2 regions of the Cupriavidus sp. GA3-3 genome follow, and region 2 is predicted to be linked to the other one. Evidence: predicted binding sites of a transcription regulator. Region 2 holds the regulator's gene; the other holds the start of a gene.
The links. The regulator FNR, encoded in region 2, switches genes on or off when oxygen is low (the NO sensors DNR and NnrR bind a similar motif). The targets are predictions, from matches to a motif close to TTGATNNNNATCAA.
Positions count from the first base shown of each region.

Region 1 (7,915 bases), on a different contig from region 2:
GCGAACTGGGCCTGTTCATCGACAAGAGCTCGCTCGCCACGCTCGACGCCCTCATGTGGAGTCAGGGATATCTGGACGGGCCTCAGATGAAGTCTGCCTTTCAGATGCTGAACGCCCAGGACCTGATCTGGTCGCGCGTAATGAGCGAGTATTTGCTCGGCCAACGTTTGCGCGCCAACGATCTGGTCTCCTGGAACCGCGACACCACCCGCTTGCCTTACCGCCTGCATTCGGAATGCCTGCACAAGCTGTTCCTGGGCAATGAGCTGGCCACCGGCAAGCTGTGCGTGGGCGGACAGCCCGTCGCCCTGTCGGACCTCGACCTCCCGCTTTTCGTGGTTGGCACCGAACACGACCACGTCTCGCCCTGGCGCTCCGTGTACAAGCTGCACTTACTGACCAAGGCTGAACTGACCTTCTTGCTGACCTCGGGCGGCCACAACGCAGGCATCGTGTCCGAGCCGGGCCACCCGGGCCGGCGCTACCATATGCATACGCGATTGCCCGCCGCGCCCTACCTGAGCCCGGAGCAATTCCTCAACGTAGCTGTGTACCGCGACGGTTCCTGGTGGCCGGCGTGGCATGACTGGCTAGTGGCCCACTCGACAGCGCGCTGCACGCGACAGGCGCCGGGCCAGGGGCTCGCGGACGCTCCTGGTACCTACGTGCTGGAACCCTAGCCTCTTGTTCACTGTGCTGCGCCTGGCAACCTTGCGAGCGGGCAAACTTTCGGGTAGCCGGATCGAATGGAAACATGCCGTCGGACACGGGAAATGCCGGCCGACGCCTAAGGAACTCATTCCAGAAACCCCGCGCAAGCTGGTGGAGTGTTCGGTTTTGTCCCACATCCCGCTCCCTGGCAGCAGCCGAACCGCACCGCACCTCACTTCATCGCATCGCCGAGGCGCTGCGGCAATATCAGTGCGACATCAGGACCGGCACTGTCATCGACTCAAGCAACGTGCGGGTGACACCGCCAAGGACCAGCTCGTGCACCCGGCTGTGCCCGTAGGCCCCCATGACGATCAGGTCAGCATTTCGGTCCGCGGCGTGTGAGAGTAACATCTGGCCGACGTCTTCGCCGTCTTCCGCTCCAAACGTGCAAAGCTGCACCGCCACGCCATGCCGACCCAGCCAGTCCACGGCATGCTGAGGCGGCGAAACCCATGTCCCCTTCAGAACCCCAGACGGTGTCCACGAGACCACCTCCACAGTGCCCGCGCGCTGCAGGAGCGGAAGCGCATCGCGGATGGCCCGCGCCGACTCGCGGCTGCCGTTCCACGCCACCATGATGTTCTTGCCAACGCTCGGGAACCGGCCCGCATACGGAACCACCAGCACCGGCCGCCCGCATCCCAGCACAATGGATTCAACAAAGCCGGGCTCGGCGTAGGCGGCTTCATCAGTGGGATCGTGCTGTCCGAGGATGACAAGATCCGCCCGATGCGCCTCTGCCTGGACCGTTGCCGCCGTGGCCCAGTCCGGCGCCCGCCATTCCGTAATGACGGTTACCTCGTCCGTTGCGCCCATCAGGGCGTGACGGGCCCGCTCGCCGACCTGATGCCGCCATTCGGTGTAAGAGGCAAGATTGCGGTCACCGTCCACCAGGTAGCGCACGGCGGTGGGATCCGGCTTGCCGACGGCTAGCAGGCCAACCAGCGTGGAATGAAACTCCAGCGCCAGCCGGGTGGCGAGGTGCAGCCGGTCGTACACGCGGCGGCCGGCATCGAGATGAACCAGGATCGTTGCGTAGTCCATGGATTGACTCCATCAGGCAGCCCCGGACGGAGCTTTTCTTGAATCTATATCGCCACCCCGCCCCGGATTTGTCGTGCATCAAGCCGTCTTCGTGTCCGCGCTACAGGCAATACCGCTGGCACCAGGTACGAGTTGGCCCAGGCTGCCTGCCGCCAGCGCGGCGGTGCGTGGCTTCGGCGGCCGCAGCAGGTCCGGTACGGCGGTACACGCTGTGCATAGCGGCACCAACGCGCAGGCGGCAAGCCTGCGCCATCCTGGCCGTTTCTCCGGTGTGCATGACTGCAAGCGATTCTTCATGGGTAGCTCCTTGTAAGGACGCGCACCGCCCGGTGGCGGCTGCCGCCGGCCAGGACGTGCGCCTCACACCGCGAAGCGAAAATGGCCGCTGTGCAGCACGATGTGCCGCGCACCTGTCATCTCGAACAGCGCTCCCGCGACGCGTTCAATGTCCTGGCGGTTGCTCATGAATGCCGGCAGCAAATCTTCACTGCGGTACGAGCGTGCGCCGAAATGATCCTCAAGCGCCTCGGCAGTGATCTCATAGGTCGCCGGTGTGCCATCCACCTTCACGGCACACCGCAGGCTTGGCCCGGTCGGGCAGTAATCCGGCGTCTCGCCGGAAAAGTCGATCGTATGCATAGCTCTCTGGCGTAATGCCCTCCAAAATCTGTTCGCCTGCTTACGCTTCCTCGGCGCGGAGAAGCAGGACGGGCGCGACGGCCAGGTTGATCACGCTTCGCGCGACGCTGCCCATGACGAGTCGCCGCACTCCCCGGCGGCCGTGCGTACCCATCACAACCAGATCAGCGCCCCAGCCATTGGCTTCGGCAGCGATCGTGGCAGCAACGTCGCCCTCGACCATAGGCTTACCGAGCAGCCGCGTTACGTGGCGAATACCCGCTGCGGCAAGCCGGCCGGAGGCGGCAGCGAGAACGCTTTGCCCCGCCGTCGTGAGGTCCTCTATCAATCTCACCGGATCCAGATTGCTGGCATCCAGAAACGGGCTGCGGTCATCGACCACATGGACCACCTCCACTTCGGCGTTGGCGGCGCGCGCGATGATCATGGCCTGTTCCAGGGCAAGTTCCGATGCGGCGCCGCCGTCCATGGCGACAAGGATGCGCTGGTACATAGCGGTTTCTCCGGCGATGGGAGCCTGTGGCGACTCGGGTCTGGACTGGTTAAATGCAGCGTAGGGCAACCGGCGCAACTGCTGTTGATACGTGTCAAAGCCGCGGTACCGCGCTCCAACCGCCGCTGGTCGCGCGCGCATCGGCAGTCTTCGCGCAGGGGTTGCGGCTCGCGGATTCAGGCCTGCCCACGCCGAGCGGCTCGCCTGCTTGTCCCCGAACGAAGCCTGAGCGCTTCTTCTTCCCCTTCCAGTTCCGTCGCTTCTCTTTCGCGGGATCGTCCCTGAACCGCCGCGAACTTGCTTGCGCGGTGTCGTGCCCGCGGCGACACGTCCGAGCGGCAGGCTCAGCGACGCGGACAGGGTGTCGTGGCGCAGAGCAGCCAGTCGTCCTCGAGCGTATTGACCGGCAGCCGGAACGTCACCTCGAGCGGCTCGCCAGCGACGACGATGTCGCGCATCTGGTCCCGCCCCTGGTAGCCGACCGCGAGCCGATAGGCACCCGGCCTGAGTCGCATATAGAACAGCGGCCCGCTAGCCGTAGTGTGCAGCACCGGGCGGCCCTCCTGGCTGGCCACGACCACCGTGGCACCGCCCAGCGGCTTCCCGCGCCCGGCATCCACCATCGTCAGCCGTACATTGAAACGCGCGGCGATGGCCAGCATGCTTTGCATGCCCGCCTCATCGTCTCCACCCGATACGTAGGAAACGCCGTGCTGCTCCATGATCTGCACGCCAGCGGGCGCGGCGCGAGTGGCGCAACCCGCCGCCGCAACGGCAATCGCCAGCGACGACAGGCCGAGGCCTAGGCTTCTTGAAACCTGCATTTGCGTCACTCCGGAAGAATTATTGGGGTTTTCGCAGGCCGGAACCGAACGGTCAGGGCGTATCGCCGCGCGACTGCTGCCGAACGAGCAGCACGGGGCGAACCGTCTTGCTGACCACGTGCTCCGAGACCGAGCCCAGCACCATGCGCCGCACGCCGCGATGGCCGTGTGTGCCCATGACGATCAGGTCCGCGCTCCAGTGGTCCGCTTCCGCTATGATCGCCTCGGCAATCTTCGCAGGGGTGCCGGGCGTCTCGGCCAACCTGCTGCTCCAGCGCACGCCGGCGGCACTGAAGCGCTCGCCGGCACGAGCCAGCACCTGCTTGCCATAGGCAATGATGTCGGCCATCAGCCAGTGCCGGTCACCCGGGCTGACCTCGAAGAACAGGTCGCTGTCGTCGACGACGAACATGGCGCTGACCTCGGCGTCGGTGGTCAGCGCCATCGACACGGCCTGCTCCAGGGCATTCAAGGATGAACGGCTGCCATCGAGGGCTAGGAGAATGCGGCGGTACATGGCGACCTCGGCTTCGGCTGTGGTTCATCCCAAATTAGCGGTCGCAAGGACATGCGGGTTGATGCCAGTCAACCAAGCCAGCCACACCGCTGTGATTCGGCTCATGGCAGTGCTGCTGCACCAGGGGTGGCCGACAGCAACGTGTCGGCCGATACTGGCGGCCGCGCTCAGGTCAGCACCTGCTCGGCGGGTACATGGGCGTAGCCATGGGCGCTTGCGACGGCCGCATAAGTCACACTCCCGCGACAGATATTCAGCCCGGCCCGCAGGTAGGGGTCGTCTGAGAGCGCGCGGGACCATCCCTTGTCGGCAAGGGCCATCGCATGACCGATCGTGGCGTTGTTCAGGGCAAAGGTGGAGGTCCTCGCCACCGCTGCCGGCATGTTGGTCACGCAGTAGTGCAGCACGCCGTCCACCACATAGGTCGGATCCGTATGGCTGGTCGGGCGCGATGTCTCGGCGCAGCCTCCCTGGTCTATCGCCACATCCACCAGCACCGAACCCGCTTTCATGCGCGCGACCATCGCACGCGTGACCAGCCTGGGCGCCTCGGCGCCAGGCACCAGCACCGCGCCGATGACCGCATCGGCCGAGAGCAACGCGCGCTCGATACTGTCAGCGCTGGAGTAGACCGTCACGACTCGATTGCCGTACACGGAGCCGAGATGCCGCAGTCGTTCGATATTCTTGTCCAATACCGTCACGCGCGCCCCCATGCCAACCGCGATCTGGACAGCATTGGCGCCCACCACGCCGGCGCCGATCACCACGACATGTGCCGGCGCGACGCCCGGGACGCCGCCGAGCAGCAGTCCCATGCCGCCGTTCGGCTTCTCGAGGTAGGCTGCCGCCACCTGGACCGACATGCGGCCGGCGACCTCGCTCATGGGGGCCAGCAGCGGCAGACCACCGTCAGGCCCCGTAACCGTCTCATAGGCGATGCAGACAGCGCCGGATTGCAGCAGCGCGGCAGTCAGCTCACGGTCCGCGGCCAGGTGCAGGTATGCATAGAGGATCTGCCCGGGCCTGAGCAGCGCCAGTTCGCGTGGTTGTGGCTCCTTGACCTTGACAATCATCTGGGCCCGGTCGTACACGGCCTTCGCATCGGCAGCCAGCTTCGCGCCAGCCGCTTCGTATTGCGCGTCGGAAAGGCCAAGCGCGGCCCCGGCCCCGGCCTGGACCATGACCTGGTGACCGCGGCTGACAAGTTCGCGCACGCAGGCAGGCGCCAGGCCAACCCGGTACTCGTTGTCCTTGACTTCTTTAGGCACGCCGATCCACATGGCCTTTGCTCACGCGCGTGGTAATTCCGGCAGATTCCGCACCAGGTGCTTGAATCCTCAGTCCACGGCCGGATGCACCGAGGCCTGTCCGTGGCCACACGTACGGCGACACCTGCATGGCAGCCTCGATGTCGGCAGATATCGAAATAATTATAGGGCCCAAGGGTTACATAGCTGCCCAGCCATTTCACATCCAAATATCGCCATTTTCGCCCCCTCGGCGGACGCCGCAAGATGTGATTGATGTTTGCCATCACCACTTGCCGGAAGCACCACCACCGCCAAAGCCGCCGCCACCGCCGCCGAATCCCCCGGGGCCCGACCGGCCGCCATATCTTCCCGAGCGGCCGCCGATAGCCAGCAAGCCCATGTGCGGGCCACCCATCAGCGTGAACAAGAGCGCGATTGCCCCTGCAACGATGCCGGCAAAGATGGCGCCAGAAAGCATCCACGCGACCACTCCAACGGCCCCACCCGTCGCGACTGCACCCGGGAAGCGCCCCAGCATGGAACGCAGTAACCCACCCAGAACCAGAGTGAGCACAAGCAGGATTGGCATCAGTTGCCGGACGGGGTCACCCGTATCCCCTGCTCTTTCCTCCGGAGGTGGCAGTGGCTCCCCTTCGATGACCCCAAGCATGCGGTCGATGCCCGCAGACACACCGCCATAGAAGTCGCCCCGCTTGAATCGGGGCACGATATCATCACTGATGATGCGCTTGCTCGCGGCGTCAGTCAGGACGCCTTCGAGCCCGTAACCCACCTCAATACGAAGCGTGCGGTCGTCCTTGGCGATGATGAGCAGCGCGCCGTCATCAACGCGGTTACGTCCCAGCTTCCATTGCTCGACCACGCGAAGCGAATACTGTTCGATGGTTTCCGGTCGGGTAGTGGGAACCATGAGAACTGCAACCTGAGCTCCCTTCCTGGCTTCGAAGGCCTGCAGCGTCTGGTCCAGGGACGCCTGCTGTGCGCGCGTTAGCGTACCAGTCAGGTCAGTCACTCGCGCCGTCAATGACGGAACGGCAACCTCGGCGATGGCTCCGGGAAACACGAAGGCAGTCAGCACCAGAAGCAGGCCTCGCGCGGCCGTGCGCAGGTTCAACTGGCACCACCGAGGGCGCTGGCCGCAGCGGCACAGACTAATGGCTGGCATGACGAGCACCGCCCACATCTTGCGCACGGCACACCTCCGCAACGAAAGGTCTCTTGACTTCCCTCAGCGGACCCAGGTGTCAGCAGCTGACAAGATCCGTATGTCCGAAGCCCTTGGAATAGTCGAGCACGGAAATGACTGTCGGGGTCACCCTGAATATTCGGACGTCCTCCGCGGTTGGCATCGGCACTGGCAAGGCAATCTGCTCCGGATACTTCAATGGGAACATCCGGAGGATTCTCTCCGCTACGGCCACATCGACCACCGGTTGCGCGTGCGCCGCCATGGACAGGCCGGTAATCGCCATGAGATCTGGCGTGTCGTGATCAATTGTCAGCGAGACACGGTCATCCAATGCCAGATTGGCCGCCTTTTGGCTGCCCGGACCACAGAGGAAGTAGAGCGTGAGACCCTCATTCACATAACCCACAGTGGTAGCCTGAGGCCAGCCATCCGGCCTCAAGGTGGCAAGCGTCATGATCCTGTGTTGGTTCAACAAGGTCAGGATCTTCTGTCTGGTCTCTTCGTCCATATTTGGTCACCTGTTACGCCAGTACAAACAACACCAACGGGGCCGGCACGGCCGGGGGAGCGATCTCCAGCCGGCACGTTCCTGGACAAATGCCCCGCATCTTCTTCATTCCACGACAGCAATGGCTGGTTCAGGCCCATGTCTTGCCTCTCCCCCTAGCTACCTCGGCTTCGGCTATGGGCTATTTCCAAAGTAGCGGTCGCAAGCGCATGCGTGTTGATGGCTGTCAACGAAGCCCAGAGTCCCCTTGGCCGGCCGACCGCCCGCCCGCCCGCTGACCCGCATCAACCGGCCTACCCCCCGCCTAAGCCGGAAGCAATGTCTGCGCTCCCGCACCCGGGAACCGCTTCCGGCACCTGGTGATGGGCAGCGTGGCCGAGGGGGAGGTGTGCAGATCGACGGTGCCGGTGCTGCTGGTGCGGGCGGCCGCTGCCGGCCGCCCACTGGAGCTATTCGATGCGGAAGGGGTCATGCGCCAGGGCGTAGCTGAACGCATATTCCAGTTCGCCGGACGCCTGGGCATGCAGCGTACAGAGCGGTGCGCCGGCTACGACCTCGTCGCCGGCGCGCACATGCAGTTCCAGCCCGGCCACCTGCCGGCGCGGCGCCCCGGCCAGCTTCGCCGTGCGCGCGACGTGCCGGTTGTCGACGGACGTCACGATGCCGCTGCGGGCTGCGACCACGTCGCGCCGGAACACCGCCTGCCCCGGGGT
Region 1 covers NZ_KB944488.1:38,847-46,761, reverse strand. The annotation lists gene C265_RS21260 (alpha/beta hydrolase) at 1-680, shown strand, start outside; gene C265_RS21255 (universal stress protein) at 919-1,758, opposite strand; gene C265_RS21250 (DUF1488 domain-containing protein) at 2,119-2,397, opposite strand; gene C265_RS21245 (universal stress protein) at 2,438-2,890, opposite strand; gene C265_RS21240 (carboxypeptidase-like regulatory domain-containing protein) at 3,235-3,714, opposite strand; gene C265_RS21235 (universal stress protein) at 3,767-4,231, opposite strand; gene ald (alanine dehydrogenase) at 4,399-5,514, opposite strand; gene C265_RS21225 (YgcG family protein) at 5,768-6,619, opposite strand; gene C265_RS21220 (pyridoxamine 5'-phosphate oxidase family protein) at 6,750-7,202, opposite strand; gene C265_RS21215 (thymidine phosphorylase family protein) at 7,652-7,915, opposite strand, start outside.
Region 1: the regulator FNR is predicted to act here: its motif matches at 4,290-4,303, upstream of C265_RS21235 (universal stress protein).

Region 2 (7,915 bases):
TGCAACGGTCGGCCGCTGCGCCGGGCGAGACCTCTGACGAAACGCTCTACGAGGTCCGCCGCAAGATCTACCCGCGCTCGGTGACGGGCGCATTCTCCAGCTGGCGGGTCTGGCTGGTGATCCTGACCCAGCTGATCTACTACGGCACGCCCTGGCTCCAATGGAATGGCCGCCAGGCCGTGCTGTTTGACCTTGGCGAGCGCAAGTTCTACATCTTCGGGCTGGTGCTGTGGCCGCAGGACGTCATCTACCTGGCGGTGCTGCTGGTCATCTCGGCGCTGGCGCTGTTCCTGTTCACGGCGATCGCGGGGCGGCTGTTCTGCGGCTATGCCTGTCCGCAGACGGTCTACACCGAGATCTTCATGTGGATCGAGCGGCGGGTCGAAGGCGACCGCATCGCCCGCATCCGGCTCGATGGCGATCCGTGGAGCCTGCGCAAGTTCCGTCTCAAGGCGACCAAGCACTTCCTGTGGGTGCTGATTGCGCTCTGGACCGGCTTTACCTTCATCGGCTATTTCGCACCGATCCGCGAACTGGGCGGCGAGGTGCTCAGCCTGTCGCTGGGGCCGTGGCAGTCGTTCTGGATGCTGTTCTACGCGTTCGCCACCTGGGGCAATGCGGGCTTCATGCGCGAGCAGGTGTGCAAGTACATGTGCCCGTATGCGCGTTTCCAGAGCGTGATGGTGGATCGCGATACCTATGTCGTGACCTACGACGTCGGCCGCGGCGAGCCGCGCGGAAGCCGGTCGCGCAAGACCGACCACCACAAGGCGGGGCTTGGCGACTGCGTCAACTGCAGCATCTGCGTGCAGGTGTGCCCGACGGGCATCGATATCCGCGACGGCCTGCAGTACGAGTGCATCGGCTGCGGCGCCTGCATCGACGCCTGCGACCAGGTCATGGACAAGATGGAATATCCGCGCGGCCTGATCCGGTACACCTCGGAAAACGCGATGCGCAAGGGCTTGTCCGCGGCGGCATCACGCAAGCGCCTGCTGCGCCCGCGCGTGGTCATTTATTCCGTGATCTGGGTGGCGTTGCTGGCCGGGTTCATGGCTTCGATCGCGCTGCGCACGCCGCTGAAGGTCGACATCATCCGCGACCGTGGTGCGCTCGGCCGTGAAGTGGAAGGCCGCTGGATCGAGAATGTCTATCGCCTGCAGCTGATCAACACCACCGAAGCGCCGATGCAGATCAGCGTGCGCGCCGACAGCGACGAACTGAAGAACCTGACCGTGGAATACGACAAGCAGGCCGAATCGCTGGCGCCGACGTCCAACCGGTTGCTGCCGATCCGGATCCGCGTGCCGATCGAGGCCGCGGCGCAGGGCACGCACAAGATCAACGTGACGGTGACGAGCGAAGGCACGGAGCGGGGGCATGCCGAAATCCGGCAATCCACCAGTTTCATCGTGCCGCGCGATTTGTGAAGCTAGGTCGTCAAGATGAAGGGGGCAAGATGAGTCAGCAAGGCAATCCGTGGTGGAAGGAGCCGTGGCCGTGGCTGTTGATGAGCGGCCCGCTGGTGGCGATGGTGGCGTGTGGCGTGACGATCTGGCTGGCATCCACGCATCCGGACATGCCGGTGCAGGGTGCAACGCGCCATGGCCTGGTGGTCGAGAAGGCCGACGCCGCGCCGCCCAAGGCTGCCGCTGTGAGGCAGCCATGAGGTTGCGCTGGCTGATGTGGGTACTCTGGCCGGCGTTCCTGATGGCCGGGTTCGCGACCGCGACGGTGTTTTCGGTGGTGGATCCCGGTGACCTGAACTTCTTCGGCCAGCCGATCGAAGCGTCCCGCGAATCGGTCTACACCGTTGGTTTCCTGATGGCCTGGGTGTTCTGCGCGTTGTCCAGCGGACTGACGCTCTACACCATGCCGACGCGGCTCAGCGATACCGACGAACTGGAATAAGCGGATCGGTGTGAGGTCTGCGCTGCCATGTCCGCATGCGGTACCTGGCAGCGCCTTGGCCGCTTAGCAGGAGCGGCTGTAGAGCTGCTTGATGCCGTCGATGTCCACGAGCTTGACGTGGCGCTGGCGAATCTGGATCAGGCCGGCTTCGGCAAAGCGGGAGAACAGGCGGCTGACGGTTTCGAGCTTCAGGCCCAGGTAGCTGCCGATCTCTTCGCGGCTCATGCGCATCACGAACTCGGACGCCGAATAGCCGCGTGCCGACAGGCGCTCAGAGAGGTTGATCAGGAAGGCGGCAAGCCGTTCCTCGGCGCGCATCGAGCCCAGCGTGACCAGCATCAGTTGGTCATGCGTGATTTCCTTGCCCATCAGGCGCAGGAACTGCTGCTGCAGCGACGGCAGGTCTGCCGACAGGGACTGCAACTCGCTCATGCGGACCACGCAGACTTCGGTGTCCTCCAGCGCGGCGGCATCGGAGGCATGCTGCATCTCGCCCAGCCCGTCGAGACCGACAATTTCGCCGGGCAGGTGGAAGCCGGTAATCTGCGAGCGGCCGTCTTCAGTGGTGACGTGGGTCTTGAGCGTGCCAAAGCGCACGGCATAGACCGCGGTGAGCGGATCGCCCATGCGATACAGGGTTTCACCCTTGTGCACACGGATGCGTTCCTGAACCAGCGTGTCCATCTTGGCGAGGTCTTGCTGCGACATGCCGACCGGAAGGCACAGCTGCCCCATCGCACAGGTGGAGCAGCGTGGTGACATCTCGGTAATGGGAATGGAGGTGAGCAATTGGAACCTGCTAGAAATGGCAGCGAGGGCGCGATAACGGCATTTTACCGTGCGATGTGATGTGGTAGGGAGTGAGAATTGACACTTGGCGTACTGATCAGCGTTTTTCTGCTGGCTTTGCTGGGCGGGGTCCACTGCGCCGCCATGTGCGGCGGCGTGGCGCTGGCCGTGGAGCAGCGTCACGGCGCGGCGGCGACGATCAGTCTGGTGCCCAGCCGTGCCGCCTGGCTCGGCGAGTTGCTGATAATGCACCTGGGCCGGATCTCGACCTATATGCTGCTTGGGGCCGCGCTAGGCGCGGTCGGTGCTTCGGCGTGGAAACAGGACTATCTGCCGGTGCAGCGCTGGCTGTTCGGCGCGGGCAGCGTCATGCTGCTGGGGTCGGGCTGGCGGTTGCTGCGCGGCAACACGTTTACCGTCGACTGGCTGGAGCGGCTGGCGTCGCGTGCCAGCGCAGCGGTGGCGCGCCGGCTGGGTGGCGTGGCACGCGGCATGCCGTCCTTTGTGCGCGCACGCGGCTGCCTGGCGCGGCGATACGGCGTGGGCCTGGCGTGGGGGCTGGTGCCGTGCGGCATGGTCTATGGGGCGCTCACGCTCGCGCTGCTGGCGGGCAATGCGGCGTCCGGCGCACTCGTGATGGGCGTGTTCGGGCTCGGCACACTGCCTAACCTGCTGGTGCTCTCCGGCCTGTCAGGCTATTTGCGTACGCTGTCGCGACGTCCCGGCGTGCGACTGGGGGCCGGCCTGGCGGTAATGGCGTTCGGCGGCCTTGGCATTGCGCGAGCGGTGCTGTTGCCACATTCGCTGGCCGAGCATGGATTCTGCCTGGTGTTCTGAGGCGCCGGCGCTGCGCCGGCAACGGATGATGGTTGCAGGCGGGGGCGGGAATGCCATACAATCGCCAACATTGCGGTATCGCGCGGTGTCTTGTGAGCCGCGGTAAGCAGCGGGCGAGCAGCGCCAGGCGGCCTTCATACCAGAAGGTGAGTTCAGGGCAGGGGAAGCGGAAGGTTTTCGATGCCCGTCCCGTCCCCACAGTCCATCCGGTTCAAAAGATCTGGTTCAAAAGTCCGGCTGGCACTGCGGTGTTGGCGATGCCGGCCTTGCTCCCGATACCCGTTTTTCTTGCGTCCGAGGCCTTCAGTTCGCTGACAGCGACGTCCGGTATGTGCGGACGCGCTACGCAAGAGGTTCGCTGGCTGGCCCATAACCGCATGCGAACGATCTCCTGCCGGAACGCCCGGCAACTCGATGCAAAGATAGGGAAGTGCACGGCTTGGATGCAGCAGGTATCCGGCTAGCTGCGCAATGAGATGGCGGTGGCTTTCGCACCGCTGTATCCAAAATCTCCGGTGCCCCGGATCCGTCCGGGAGCAGGTGCAAAGACAGGCTGCACACCATCAACATGAATACCCAAGAGGCGAAGATCGTCCTCGAGACGGCGCTGATCTGCGCGCAGGAACCGTTGCGCGTCAATGATCTGCGGCGGCTGTTTGACGACGACGTCGGCGCAGACACCATCCGCGTGCTGCTTGATGAACTGCGCCAGGACTGGCGGCCGCGCGGCGTGGAACTGGTGGCCCTGGCCAGCGGCTGGCGCTTCCAGAGCCGGCCGGAAATGCGTGAATACCTGGATCGGCTGAATCCAGAAAAGCCGCCAAAATATTCGCGCGCGGTGATGGAAACACTGGCGATCATTGCCTACCGGCAGCCGGTGACCCGCGGCGATATCGAGGAAATCCGCGGCGTGACGGTCAGCACGGAAGTCATCAAGAAGCTTGAGGACCGCAGCTGGATCGAGGTGATCGGACACCGCGACGTGCCGGGCAGGCCGGCGCTGTATGCGACCACCAAGGCGTTCCTGGACGATCTTGGCCTGCGTACGCTGGATGAGCTGCCGCCGCTGGAAGATGCCCAGGCGCAGGCGCAGGCAACCCTGCTGGAACAGCAGGCCATCAATTTTGAAGACCTGGCTGCAAACAAGGCGGCCAGCGCCGACGAAGAGGCTTTTGCCAACCCCGCCGCGCACGCGGCGGATGTGGCTGAAGCATCCGTCGCAAACGAAGCCGAGACGACCGGCCCGGTCGACCAGGGCGCCAATGGCTTTGACGCGCAACCGCTGCAAGCTGCAGCCGACGATGCCGCCGAGGCCGCTTCCACCGAACCAGCCGCACCCAATCCGGACGGGGCGCGGGGCGATTTGCCGGACAACGGCACCCCGCCGCACCCGAGCGAGCACGACGAGCGCGTGCCGAACTGAACAACATGCAACATCCGATAGTGAATATCTTGTCTGATTCCGTTGAGCAAGACACCCGCAATGCGGGCGCACCCGCCGACACCGGCGCCGCAGAACCCGGATCGGGCAGCGAAGCCGCGCCCCGCCGCAAGGGGCTGCGCCGCGGGCTGAGGAACCTGGTCGCATCGCGCCGCCAGGCACAGGACCGCGGCGAGGGCGCCGAAGGCGCCGGCGGCCAGGCCGATGCCGGTGAAGCGGGCGCCGCACAGGCGGCGGGCGGTGCGCGCGGTGGCCAGCGTGGCCGCGGCAAGCGCAAGACGGGGCAGGGCGAGGGTGGCCAGGGTAGCCAGGGCGGCCAGGGCACCAGCAAGGCAGAAAAGGTCGACCGTGCGGCCAGGGCCGAAGGCACCGACAAGCCTGAGCAGCCCGGCCGCAAGCGCAAGCCGGTCCAGCGCTCAGGCAAGGCGGCAGCGCCGGGCGAGGCGCAGGGTACCGGTGCGCGGCAGCAGGGCCGCCGCAAGGATGGCGGCAAGCCGCAGGCGCCCCGCAAGGGCCAGGGCGGCGGGGACAAGACCGCGGCGAGCAGCGAAGACCTGTTCCGCTTCGTGATCTCTGAGCAGTACGACAACGAAGACACCGTCATTCCGCGCACCAAGGCCAAGCCGGTGCGCGAGCTGTCGGCCGACGACGACGCGCCCAAGCTGCACAAGGTGCTGGCCGAGGGCGGGCTGGGCTCGCGCCGCGAGATGGAAGAACTGATCCTGCAGGGCCGCGTTTCGGTCAACGGCCTGCCGGCCCATATCGGCCAGCGCATCCTGCCGGCGGACCAGGTCCGCGTGAACGGCAAGCTGATCCACCGCAAGGTGTCGACCAAGCCGCCGCGCGTGCTGCTGTACCACAAGCCCGCCGGCGAGATCGTCAGCCAGTCCGATCCGGAAGGCCGTCCGACTGTGTTCGACAGCCTGCCGCGCATCAAGACCGGCAAATGGGTCGCGGTGGGCCGCCTGGACTTCAATACTGAAGGCCTGCTGATCTTCACCACCTCGGGTGACATTGCCAACCGTTTCATGCATCCGCGCTATGGCGTGGAGCGCGAGTACGCGGTGCGCACGCTGGGCGAGCTGGCCGAGGCCGACCGCCAGCGCCTGCTGCATGGCATCAAGCTCGATGACGGCGAGGCCAACTTCCTGCGCATTGCCGACGGCGGCGGTGAAGGCGTCAACCAGTGGTACCACGTGGCCCTGACCGAAGGCCGCAACCGTGAAGTGCGCCGCATGTTCGAGGCGGTCGGGCTGACCGTGTCGCGCCTGATCCGCACCCGCTACGGCCAGTTCCTGCTGCCGCGTGGCCTCAAGCGCGGCCGCTGGCAGGAAGTCGAGCCCAATGACGTCAAGGCGCTGATGGCCGGTGTCGGCCTGAAGGTGCCCGGCAAGGGCGAGCAGGTTCCCAAGGGCGCCACCAAGGTAGGCGGGCGCAAGCAGCGCACCGAAGCCGCGATTGCCGGCATGCCGATGCCCACGGGCATGGACGGCCTGCCGCGCTTCGACCAGGGCGGCGCCCGGGGCGGTAGCGGCGGCCGCAGCAGCCAGCCGGATCCGATGAAGACCTCGATGGGCTATATCACCCACGGGCCCACCTTGCTGACCTCGCACGCGGCCAGCCTGGGCGGCGGGCGCGGCACTGGCGCACGCCAGGGACGTGGTGGCGCCGGCATGGGCGGTATGGGTGGCATGCGCGGTCAGGGTGGCCAGGGCGGCCTGGGTGGGCAGGGTCAGGGCAAGCCGCGTCGCGGCGGCGGCGAAGCCAACGGCAATGTGATGCCGAAGGCGTCGAAGCCGGGCGGCAACCGTTCCCCGCGCGGCGGTAGTGGCGGTGGCGGCGGCAACCGTGGTGGCAACCGCGGCGGCAACCGATAAGCGCTGAATCCGGCGCATGGCGGGTTGAACGCCCGCCGGCGCCGGATTCAGTGCACGGAAATGTCTGGCTTTTGCCTTTTCGACATAATCCGCGTATAATTCAAGTCTATTCAAAAAGCCATCCTCGTCGAGGATGGGCGAATGATGGGCATTGCGCCCATTTTTTTTTGGTTCGCCCGTTTTTCGGTTCTCTCCGCTGGAGCGGGGGGATGGCGGACAGGCAGGGCTGCAGCAGGGTCGTCCCGGACGGCACCGGCGGGTTTGCCTGCCACGGTGTTGATGGCCATTACTCGGGATAACAGTGCATCTGGCAGATTTGATCGAAACCACCCTAAGCGGCATGGGATATGAGCTGGTCGAGCTCGAGCGTGCCCCGGCCGGATTGCTGCGTGTCTATATCGATCAGCCTGAAACCGGCATTGCCATCGAGGATTGTGAAAAGGTGAGCCGCCAGCTCACCCACGTGTTCACGGTCGAGAACGTCGACTATGAACGCCTCGAGGTCTCGTCGCCCGGACTGGACCGGCCGCTGAAGAAGCTGGCCGACTACGTCCGCTTTGCCGGCGAGGAGGCGCGCGTGACGCTGCGCCTGCCCGTCAACGGACAGAAGAACTTCACAGGCATCCTGCGCGAGCCCACCGGCGCGGCGGGCGAGGAGAAGATTGGCCTGGAGTTCGAAGGCAAAGATGGCCCGGCGCTGCTGGAATTTGCCGTATCCGATGTCGACAAGGCACGCCTGGTGCCGGTGATCGACTTCAAAGGAAATCAAAGAAAAGGGAACAAGCAATGAGCCGCGAAGTTCTGTTGCTCGTCGATGCGCTTGCGCGTGAGAAGAACGTCGACAAGGATGTGGTATTCGGTGCCCTGGAGGCGGCGCTCGCTTCGGCCACCAAGAAGCGTTTCGAGGAAGACGTGGATATCCGTGTCGCGATCGATCGCGAGTCGGGCGAGCATGAAACCTTCCGCCGCTGGCTGGTCGTTCCCGACGAGCTGGGCCTGCAAGAGCCGGACAAGCAGATCCTGCTGTTCGAAGCCCGCGATGAAAACCCCAGCATCGAGC
Region 2 covers NZ_KB944471.1:210,782-218,696, reverse strand. The annotation lists gene ccoG (cytochrome c oxidase accessory protein CcoG) at 1-1,430, shown strand, start outside; gene C265_RS11010 (membrane protein) at 1,460-1,669, shown strand; gene C265_RS11005 (hypothetical protein) at 1,666-1,911, shown strand; gene fnr (fumarate/nitrate reduction transcriptional regulator Fnr) at 1,975-2,700, opposite strand; gene C265_RS10995 (sulfite exporter TauE/SafE family protein) at 2,779-3,537, shown strand; gene scpB (SMC-Scp complex subunit ScpB) at 4,106-4,960, shown strand; gene rluB (23S rRNA pseudouridine(2605) synthase RluB) at 4,966-6,855, shown strand; gene rimP (ribosome maturation factor RimP) at 7,157-7,645, shown strand; gene nusA (transcription termination factor NusA) at 7,642-7,915, shown strand, end outside.